Regions from separate parts of the Thauera sp. 27 genome, predicted to be linked through region 3. Evidence: riboswitches for the same ligand, from Rfam matches in the RefSeq annotation. Region 3 holds a riboswitch; each other region holds the start of a gene.

Region 1 (3,226 bases), on a different contig from region 3:
TTGCTGACGCCTGCGCTTGCACGCAAGTCGGGCGCAAGCTGATAGCCGTAGGACACCCCGCCGGTAAGCTTGTCCCCGTAGCGGCTATGGTCATCGTGGCGGACATTTGCCTGCCAGCTATGTGGCCCCAGATCGGCAGTCCAGCCCAGGCCAAGAGAGTCGATCTGCACATTTCCCTCGGCGAAGGTCTCGCGCGGGCGCGCCACCTGCTCGAAGCGTTCGACCACGACAAGTCCCGTCCCGATCGGCAGCGCGATGTCGTTCTGCCAACTCAAGGTCTCGTTGGTGCTCTCCCGCCGGGTGATGCCCAAAGGATCCCAGGGCGCGGGCTCGCTGTAGTCCGCACGATCCTCGTCGGTGCGCCCATACGACAGGCGACTGGACCACGACGAGGTCAGGCGGTTACGGACGAATGCGTTGAATACCGAGGTCTTGAAGCTCGCACGGTCATCGAAGTTGCCGCTACCGCCAAAGCTGTCATATTGCACCGTTCCCGACTGTTCAAGGAAGGAAACGCCCACTTCGTGCCCCTCGGCAGGATGGAAGGACAGCGCACCACCATAGCCCTCGTTGCGGTAACGATCGTCATCCGCATCGCGATTGCTGGCGCCCCTGCGGGACGAAAAGCCATCGGTGTTCAGCGAGTTGACGTGAAGGCGGAAGCGCCACCGCTCATCCCCGCCCGACACTGCCAGATCGCCCTGACGCGTATCCCGACTGCCAGCACCGGCATATCCGTCCAGGCGCAGCCCGGGCTCAGCCGTGCGGGTGATGATGTTGATTACTCCGCCAATGGCGTCCGCACCGTAGATCGCACTCGCGGCCCCACGGACGATCTCGATACGCTCTACGTTGTTGAGCGACAGGTACTGCAGCGACGAACCCGACAAGGCCGTGGAGTTGAACGGGACACCGTCGACCAGAATCTTGGTCTGATCCGGTTTCGTGCCCCGCAGGTAGAGGCTGACCGATGCGCCGGGACCACCATTGCGGGCAAACTGGACACCGGGCTGACGGCTAAGCAGATCGACGACGTTGGATGCCGCGGCGCGCTCGATCTGGGCGCGATCGATCACGGTGACGTCGGCGAGCAGTTCGTTGGCCTTGACCGGCTGACGCGTTGCGGTAACGACAACCGTCGGTGCAATGTGCTCCTGAGCGTAGACCGGCACGGCAAGGACTGCCGACGCCAGGCCGCCAACACAGAGGCCAAGTTGGGAATAACGCAGATTCATCGAAAAGACTCCCTGAGCTGCGCAATGCGTCCCCGCATGCGACAAGCCATCCAGCACATGGACGCACCGCGACCCAGGTAGAACCGAAGAGAGCAGAAAGAGAAACCACCACGCCCGTCGCCGCCACCCCGCGGCACATCCGCCATTTCGCGCTCCGGCCGGTCTCCGGGCTCGTGCGCTGTGCCGGCAGAGCCGGACGGATGGATCGCCTTCCCGGGTCGAGGACCCAGTGGCTGCATGACCCACCTTGCGCGCACTTACCGTTGCGGGGGCAGCACAGGCATTGCGGCCTCTTTTGCGAGGGGCCGCGCACCTGTTTCCCGTTTAACCCTGGGCGAGAAACGCCCGTGGGCACCGATAACGCGTTGCCCCTTCCGGGGCAGTCGGCGCGGATGATACCGTACGGGGCGGTATCGTGCACTGCAATAAGATACAGACGTTCCCTACACAAGGACCCGCCAGAACAATGACATGCGAACTGATCCTCGGTGGCGCCCGCTCCGGCAAGAGCCGCGAGGCCGAGCGCCGGGCGGCGGCGTCGGGGCTGGCGGTGACGGTGATCGCCACCGCCGAGGCGCTGGATGCGGAGATGGCTGCGCGCATCCGGCGCCACCAGGCCGACCGCCCCGCCGGCTGGCGCACGGTGGAGGCGCCGATTGCGCTCGCGGACACGCTGCGCGAGGCCTCCGCCCCCGGGCACTGCCTGGTGGTCGACTGCCTGACGCTGTGGCTGAGCAACCTGTTCACCGATGCCCACCACCTGCCCCCGGGCGCGAGCGCCGAAGACTTGCCTGCCTTCCGCCGCGAACGCGACGCATTGCTGGCCGTGCTGCCGACCCTGCCGGGGCACATCATCCTCGTCGCCAACGAAGTTGGCCTGGGGCTGGTCCCCGAGACCGCGCTTGGCCGGCTCTTCCGCGACGAGGCGGGCCGACTCAACCAAGCGGTTGCGGCAGCGTGCCCACGCGTGGTGTTCGTCGCTGCAGGGCTGCCGCTGGTGCTCAAGGACGGCTAAACTCGCGCTCATTCCGTCTGCATCCGGCAGGCCCGCGACCCGGCATCCGTAAATCATGAACTTCCAGCTCTCCCAGCCCGACACCCTGCTCAGCGCCGCCATCCAGCACAAGATCGACCGCAAGACCAAGCCAGTGGGCGCGCTCGGGCGGCTCGAGGCGCTCGCGCTGCAGATCGCACTGGTGCAGCAGACGCCTGCCCCCGAGCTGCACCAACCGCACATCGTCGTCTTTGCCGGCGACCATGGCGCGGCACGCGCCGGGGTATCGGCCTACCCGCAGGACGTGACCTGGCAGATGGTGGAGAACTTCCTCGCCGGTGGGGCCGCGATCAACGTCTTCAGCCGCCAGATGGGGCTGGGGCTGAGCGTGGTCGACGCAGGCGTGAATCATGAGTTCGGCAAGCGCCCAGGCCTGATCGACGCCAAGATCGGCCCCGGAACGGCGAGCTACATCGACCGCCCGGCGATGACGCCGGCGCAGCGCGATGCCGCCCTCGAGCGTGGGCGCGGCATCGCCCATGCACTCGCCGGCAACGGCTGCAACTGCATCGGCTTCGGCGAAATGGGGATCGGCAACACCGCCTCGGCGTCCCTGATCACCCATTGCCTGGTGGGCGCCGACCACGACGCCGAGCTCTACAACGTCACCGGCCGCGGCACCGGGCTGGATGACGCCGGCCTTTTCCGCAAGCGCAGCCTGCTGGCGCAAGCGCTCGAGCGCGGCGGCCGGCCGAGCGATCCGCTGGCAGTGCTGGCCGAGTACGGTGGCTTTGAGATCGCGATGATGGCCGGCGCCATGCTCGGCGCGGCCGAAAAGCGCATGCTGCTGCTGATCGACGGCTTCATCGTCACCTCGGCATTGCTTGTCGCCTACGCCATCGATCCGCGCATCCTCGCCTACTGCGTGTTCGCCCACCGATCGCAGGAGCCGGGGCACCGCGTGCAGCTCGACTTCCTGCAGGTCGAGCCTCTGATG
Region 2 (3,226 bases), on a different contig from region 3:
CGCGATGGAGTCGTTGAGCAGCACCAATGCCCGCGTGCACGAGAGTGTCACCGCCATCAACCAGCTGTCGGCCAAGGTTGGCGAGCAGATGCAGGACAGCGAGCAGCGAACGGTCGGGCTGACCAAGGCGACCGAGGCGGTACAGGAACTGGTGTCGCGCTTCAAGATCGGCCGCGGGACCTTTGACCAGGTGGTCGACCAGACCCGCATCTTCCGCGACCGCATCCAGGAACAGCTCGAGCAGATGGCGGCCAACCACGTCGATGTCTTCGATCGTCGCTATACGCCGATGGCCGGCACCAACCCGCCCAAGTTCAAGGTGAGCTGGGGCGAGGAGTTCACCCGCCGCTGCCAGGCCATCCTCGACGGTAGCCTCAATGCCGCGCAAGGCGCAGCGTTTGCCGTGGCGGTCAATACCGACAGCTACCTGTCGACCCACAACAGCAAGTTTTCCAAGCCGTTGACCGGCAATTACGAGGCTGATCTGGTCGGCAACCGTACCTGCCGCAAGTTCGACCGCCCACCCGAGCTGCGCGCGGCGCGCAATACCGAGTCGATGTTGTTGCAGACCTATCTGCGTGACACCGGCGAGGTGCTGTGCGACATCGCCATGCCGATCATGGTGGGTGGCCGGCACTGGGGCAATGTGCGGGTCGGTGTGCCTGCCGAATCCCTCATCGCCGACTGAACTGAATACCCGCATGGGGCATGCCGGCAGCAAGACGGCTTGCCCTGTGGGACTGCGGCGGCGTATAGTCCGCCCCGTATCGAACGGGAGCGCCTGGATGAGTCCTCATCCGGGTGTGAAACGGGAAGTCCGGTGAAGCGAGGCCATAGGCCCGCCATTCCGGCGCAGCCCCCGCTGCTGTAAGCCTGACGGTGCCATCAATCAATGCCACTGGAGCACACTGCTCCGGGAAGGCGATGGCAACCGGACGAAGGTGAGCCAGAAGACCGACCCGCTCGATCAGACAGGTAAGTGCCCCGGGGTGCGGGCAAGTGCCGACTGCTTGAGCGGATCCATGATCCGCCCGCGTCCTGCCCGATCCGAGTCTCTGCGGTATCGCACGCGTTCATGCTGTCGCCATTGTTCCGCCCTCCGCTTACACCTTGGAAGACTTGGAGCGCGGAACGATGGATGAGAACAGGAAGCACAGCCACAACGAACGCATGCAGCGCAAGAAGGAGGTGGTCGATGCGGCCATCGAGCGCGCGCAGGAAGAACGCGGCATCGTCATCCTGATCACCGGCAACGGTAAGGGCAAGACGACCTCCGCCTTCGGCACCCTCTATCGTGCACTCGGCCATGGCCAGCAAGCGGGCGTGGTGCAGTTCATCAAGGGCACCCATGCTACCGGCGAGGTGGCCTTCCTGCAGCGCAACCCGGGCGCCTGCGCCGTGCGCTACCACGCGATGGCCACCGGCTTCACCTGGAACACGCAGAACTGGGACGCCGACAAGCGCGCCGCCGACGAAGCCTGGGCGCAGGCCGTCGCCATGCTCGCCGACCCGGCGCTGAGCCTCGTCGTGCTCGACGAGCTCACCTACATGCTCAAGTACAACTACCTCGACACCGAACAGGTGCTCGCCGCGGTGCGCGCGCGCCCGCCGAAGCAGACCGTGATCATTACCGGTCGCGCAGCCAAGCCCGAACTCGTCGACCTGGCCGACACGGTCAGCGAGATCGCCGACCGCAAGCATGCCTTCAAGGCCGGGGTGAAGGCCCAGGCCGGCATCGACTTCTGAGCGCCTGGCGCTTGCCTGCCGCACACATCCTGCGATCACACCCTCGCGCCCCCGGAGCATCCCGATGAGCATTCGCCCCAAGATCCCCGCCACCATCGTCACCGGCTTCCTCGGCAGCGGCAAGACGACCCTGCTGCGCCACATCCTCGCCCATGCGGGCGGGCGGCGAATCGCCGTCATCGTCAACGAGTTCGGTGAACTCGGCATCGACGGTGAGATCCTGCGCGGCTGCGGCATCGGCTGCGAGGATGAGGGGGGCGAGCGTGTTGGCCAGCTCTATGAGCTGGCCAACGGTTGCCTGTGCTGCACCGTTCAGGAGGAGTTCTACCCGGTGATGCGCGAGCTCATCGCACGCCGCGACGACATCGACCACATCCTCATCGAGACCTCCGGCCTCGCCCTGCCCAAGCCGCTGGTGCAGGCCTTCAACTGGCCCGAGATCCGCAACGCCTGCACTGTGGACGCGGTGATCACCGTGGTGGACGTGCCCGCCGCCGCGGCCGGCCAGTTCGCGGCCAACCCGCAGGCGGTGGACGCGCAGCGCCGAGCCGACGCCAACCTCGACCACGAGTCGCCGCTGCACGAGCTTTTCGAGGACCAGCTGTCGGCAGCCGATCTGGTGATCCTGTCCAAGACCGATCTTGCCGACGAGACGGCACGCGCTACCGTCGAGGCCCTGGTACGCGAGGAACTGCCACCTGCAGTGAAGGTGGTCGCGAGCGAGCACGGGCGTATCGACCTCGACCTCGTCCTTGGCCTGGGCGCTGCCGCCGAGGACAACATCCACCTGCGTGCGAGCCACCACGACCATGAAGAGGGCGACGCCCACGACCATGACCACGACGCCTTCCAGTCGGTCTCGGTCGAGCTGCCCGCGGTCGATCGCGAGCGCCTGCTTGCCATCCTCCATGATCTGGTTCAGGCCCACACCATCTATCGCATCAAGGGCTTCGTGGCCCTGCCGGGCAAGCCGATGCGCCTGGTCGTGCATGGCGTCGGCCGGCGCTTCGACAGCTACTTCGACCGGCGCTGGCTGGCGGACGAGACGCCGCGTACCCGCCTGGTGCTGATCGGCGAGGACCTCGACGCCAGCGCTCTGGCGGCTGCGCTCGCCGTTGCCGAAGCGGTCGAGACCGCCTGACATGCACCTGCTGGCGGCACAGGCCGGAGGCTTCGTGGAGGACGACTCGGTGGTCACGCGCATCGCGCAGGACCCGGCTGACATCGTCATCCTCAGCGCTGCCGACACAACCCTGGCCCTGCTCGCCGCGGCCTGCCCCGGGGAGGGGTTCCCGAGCGTGCGCCTGGCCAACCTCCTGCATCTGCGTCAGCCTGCGTCGGTGGACCTCTACCTCGACGAGGTGCTGCAGCACGCGCGGGTGGTCGTCATCGACCATCTCGGCGGTGAGAGCTACTGGCCCTACGGCACCGAGCAGGTTGGCCAGGTGTGCCGGGCACATGGCATCGCGCTGGTGATGTT
Region 3 (3,226 bases):
AGGAGACCGGTGACTTCGAACTGGACGGCGTGACCTTCCCGGCCGCCGAAATCGTGCTGGAGTTCCTTGACCCGTCCGAGGACGGCGCTGGCGAGAACGGGGGCGGGTCGATGTTCCCCACCGGCAATCTGGTCGACGAGCTCGAGGTGCCCGACGTCGGCAGCCTGAAGGCGACGCTGATCAGCGCCGGCATCCCCACGGTGTTCGTCAACGCCGAGGACATCGGCTACCGGGGCACCGAGCTGCGCGAAGACATCAACGGCAATCCGGAAGCGCTCGCACGCCTCGAGAAGATCCGGGTGGCCGGCGCGCTGCGCATGGGCCTGATCAAGACCCCTGAAGAGGCCGCCACCCGCCAGCACACGCCAAAGATCGCGTTTGTTGCCCCACCCAGGGACTACCTCGCCGCCAGCGGCAAGGCGATACGGGCCGGGGACGTCGACCTGCTCGTACGCGCGCTGTCGATGGGCAAGCTGCACCACGCCATGATGGGTACCGCCGCAGTGGCCATCGGCACCGCTGCGGCCGTTCCCGGTACGCTGGTCAATCTCGCCGCCGGTGGCGGTGAGCGCGATTCGGTCCGCTTCGGCCACCCCTCAGGCACCCTGCGCGTAGGCGCCCAGGCGCGGCTGGTCGATGGCGAGTGGCAGGTCTCCAGGGCCGTCATGAGCCGCACGGCCCGCGTGCTGATGGAAGGCGCGGTGCGCGTGCCCGGCGACGCTTTCTGACGCGACAAACAACATTTAGTAGAGCAGAACGTAACGAGCACTATATACAGACCGGCAACTTGACACCCCCCGGGCATCCAATTAGAGTCCCCGACGCTTATGGTTCCCCCGCAAGGGGGATTAAAAGGGAATCCGGTGCCGCGCCCCGCGCGCTCAACCCGGAGCTGCCCCCGCAACTGTAATCGGCGAGTCCTGCGCCCTCTCTGCCACTGGAATCTTTCCGGGAAGGCTGGCGCAAGGCGATGACCCGTGAGCCAGGAGACCTGCCATGCACATCACCTTCAACAGTTTGGGGCGGGGTGTCCCTGACAAGAGGCATGGCTCACACCATTTCACTTGCTCGTTTTCCTGACGGCTCGAGTGCAGCGCACGGCGCGTCCGTGCGCATGGCGCCGCACGCCTGTCCGTCGGAGATCCGCCCTGCCCGCACCGGATCTCCGCCATGCCTGCTCCTGCCCGCTCCGCCCAGCAGCTGAAGCCACTCGCCGCCGACCTGCCGGCCACGGCCTTGCGCCCGATGCACCGCTTCGCCGTGCCCGACGCACCACGCATCCTCGCGCACTTGCTCGGCCTCGACGCGGAAGACCGCATGCTGCGCTTCAGCCACGGCATCCGCGACGAGGGTATCGCGGCCTATGTCAGCACACTCGACTTCGCCGGCGACCATATCCATGGCCTGTGCACCGCACAAGGCGCCGTCATCGCCCTCGCACATGCCGGCGTGCGTGACGGAGCCCTCGACTTCGGTCTCAGCGTCAGCCCTGACTACCGTATGCGAGGCCTCGGGCGCGCGCTGTTCGGCCATGTGATTGCGCTGGCCCGCACCCTGCCGGCAACTCGGATCATCTGTCACAGCATCAGCCCGGCCGTTCTGCATATGGCTGCGGCCACCGGCTTCCGCAGGCCCGGCGGCATCTTTGATGCGCCCCTGACGCTGGACCTGCCTGCCAACGGCCGGCCTCTGGCCGCAGTTGCGGCCCAGCCGCAACGCCGCACCGCAGCGTGAGGCGGCAAGTACCGGCCACTCACCCGCAAGCCTCGCCTTTCAGCCACCGGCTGCCATTCGCACTTACTCACAAGAGGACCCCACTGTGGACCGACTTCCCTCCGTGGCACTGATGGACTCAGTGCAACTCAACGCCTTCCAGGTCATCCGCCGCAACGGCACCGTCGTCGCCTTCGACCCCAACAAGATCACCGTCGCCATGACCAAGGCTTTCCTCGCCGTCGAGGGCCGCCAGGGCGCCGCCTCCTCGCGCGTACGCGACATCGTTGCGCGCCTCACCGACACGGTCGTGGGCGCGCTGACACGCCGCCTGCCCGACGGCGGCATGCTGCACATCGAAGACATCCAGGACCAGGTCGAACTGGCCCTGATGCGCTCGGGCGAGCACGACGTCGCCCGCGCCTATGTGCTCTACCGCGAGCGTCGTGCCGCCGAGCGCGCCGCCGAGCAAGGCGCGCACGCGCAGACCGACGGTGCACTCGCCGTGCTGCACGTCGTCGACGGCGAAGCGCGCCGCCCACTCGACCGCAGCGCCCTGCTCGCCGCTTGCCGCGAAGCCTGCGCAGGGCTGGACGGCGTGTCCGCCGACACCGTGCTCGAGCACGCCTTGCACAACCTCTACGACGGCGTACCCATCGCAGCCATGCGCCAGGCGCTGGTGCTGGCGGCACGCACACTGACCGAACGCGAGCCGGATTACGGCCGCGTCGCCGCCCGCCTTCTGCTGGCGACCATCCGCGTGGAGGTGCTCGGGCATGAGGCCTCCCAGGCCGACATGGCCGATCCCGAACTCGGCTATGCCGCCTGCCTGCCGACCCTCATTCGCCGCGGCATCGATGCCGAACTGCTCGACCCGCGCCTGGCCGACTTCGACCTTGCGCGCCTCGCAGCGGCGCTGCGCCCCGAGCGCGACCTGCAGTTCGACTACCTTGGCCTGCAGACGCTGTACGACCGCTACTTCCTGCACGTCAGCGAGCGCCGTATCGAACTGCCGCAGACCTTCTTCATGCGCGTAGCGATGGGTCTCGCGATCAACGAGATCGACCGCGAGGCGCAGGCCATTGCGTTTTATGAGCTGCTGTCGAGCTTCGATTTCATGAGCAGCACGCCGACGCTGTTCAACAGCGGCACCCGGCATTCGCAACTGTCATCGTGCTACCTGACGACGGTGGCCGACAGCCTGGAAGACATCTACCAGTCGATCAAGGAGAACGCCCTGCTGCAGAAGTTCGCAGGTGGCCTGGGCAACGACTGGACGGCCGTGCGTGCGCTCGGCAGCCGCATCAAGGGCACCAACGGCCAGAGCCAGGGCGTGATTCCCTTCCTGAAGGTGGTCAACGACACCGCGGTGGCGGTCAACCAGGGCGGCAAGCGCAAGGGCGCGGTGTGCGCTTACCTCGAGACCTGGCACCTCGACATCGAGGAGTTTCTCGAACTGCGAAAGAACACCGGCGACGAGCGCCGCCGCACGCACGACATGAACACCGCGAAC

Evidence for each region. A riboswitch is a leader RNA that binds a small molecule or an ion and turns the genes downstream of it on or off. The one in region 3 is predicted to bind cobalamin.
Region 1: linked by a shared signal. The riboswitch ahead of B447_RS15870 (TonB-dependent receptor domain-containing protein) and the one ahead of B447_RS03320 (GNAT family N-acetyltransferase) in region 3 are both predicted to bind cobalamin.
Region 2: linked by a shared signal. The riboswitch ahead of cobO (cob(I)yrinic acid a,c-diamide adenosyltransferase) and the one ahead of B447_RS03320 (GNAT family N-acetyltransferase) in region 3 are both predicted to bind cobalamin.

What each region holds. Positions count from the first base shown of each region.
Region 1 is NZ_AMXB01000031.1:37,595-40,820, reverse strand. Features, by position in the region: gene B447_RS15870 (TonB-dependent receptor domain-containing protein) at 1-1,235, opposite strand, end outside; cobalamin riboswitch at 1,376-1,609, opposite strand; gene cobU (bifunctional adenosylcobinamide kinase/adenosylcobinamide-phosphate guanylyltransferase) at 1,702-2,250, shown strand; gene cobT (nicotinate-nucleotide--dimethylbenzimidazole phosphoribosyltransferase) at 2,306-3,226, shown strand, end outside.
Region 2 is NZ_AMXB01000012.1:16,098-19,323, forward strand. Features, by position in the region: gene B447_RS08310 (methyl-accepting chemotaxis protein) at 1-688, shown strand, start outside; cobalamin riboswitch at 757-977, shown strand; gene cobO (cob(I)yrinic acid a,c-diamide adenosyltransferase) at 1,135-1,746, shown strand; gene cobW (cobalamin biosynthesis protein CobW) at 1,811-2,887, shown strand; gene cobN (cobaltochelatase subunit CobN) at 2,889-3,226, shown strand, end outside.
Region 3 is NZ_AMXB01000004.1:149,977-153,202, reverse strand. Features, by position in the region: gene prpF (2-methylaconitate cis-trans isomerase PrpF) at 1-728, shown strand, start outside; cobalamin riboswitch at 812-1,013, shown strand; gene B447_RS03320 (GNAT family N-acetyltransferase) at 1,171-1,734, shown strand; gene B447_RS03315 (ribonucleoside-diphosphate reductase subunit alpha) at 1,847-3,226, shown strand, end outside.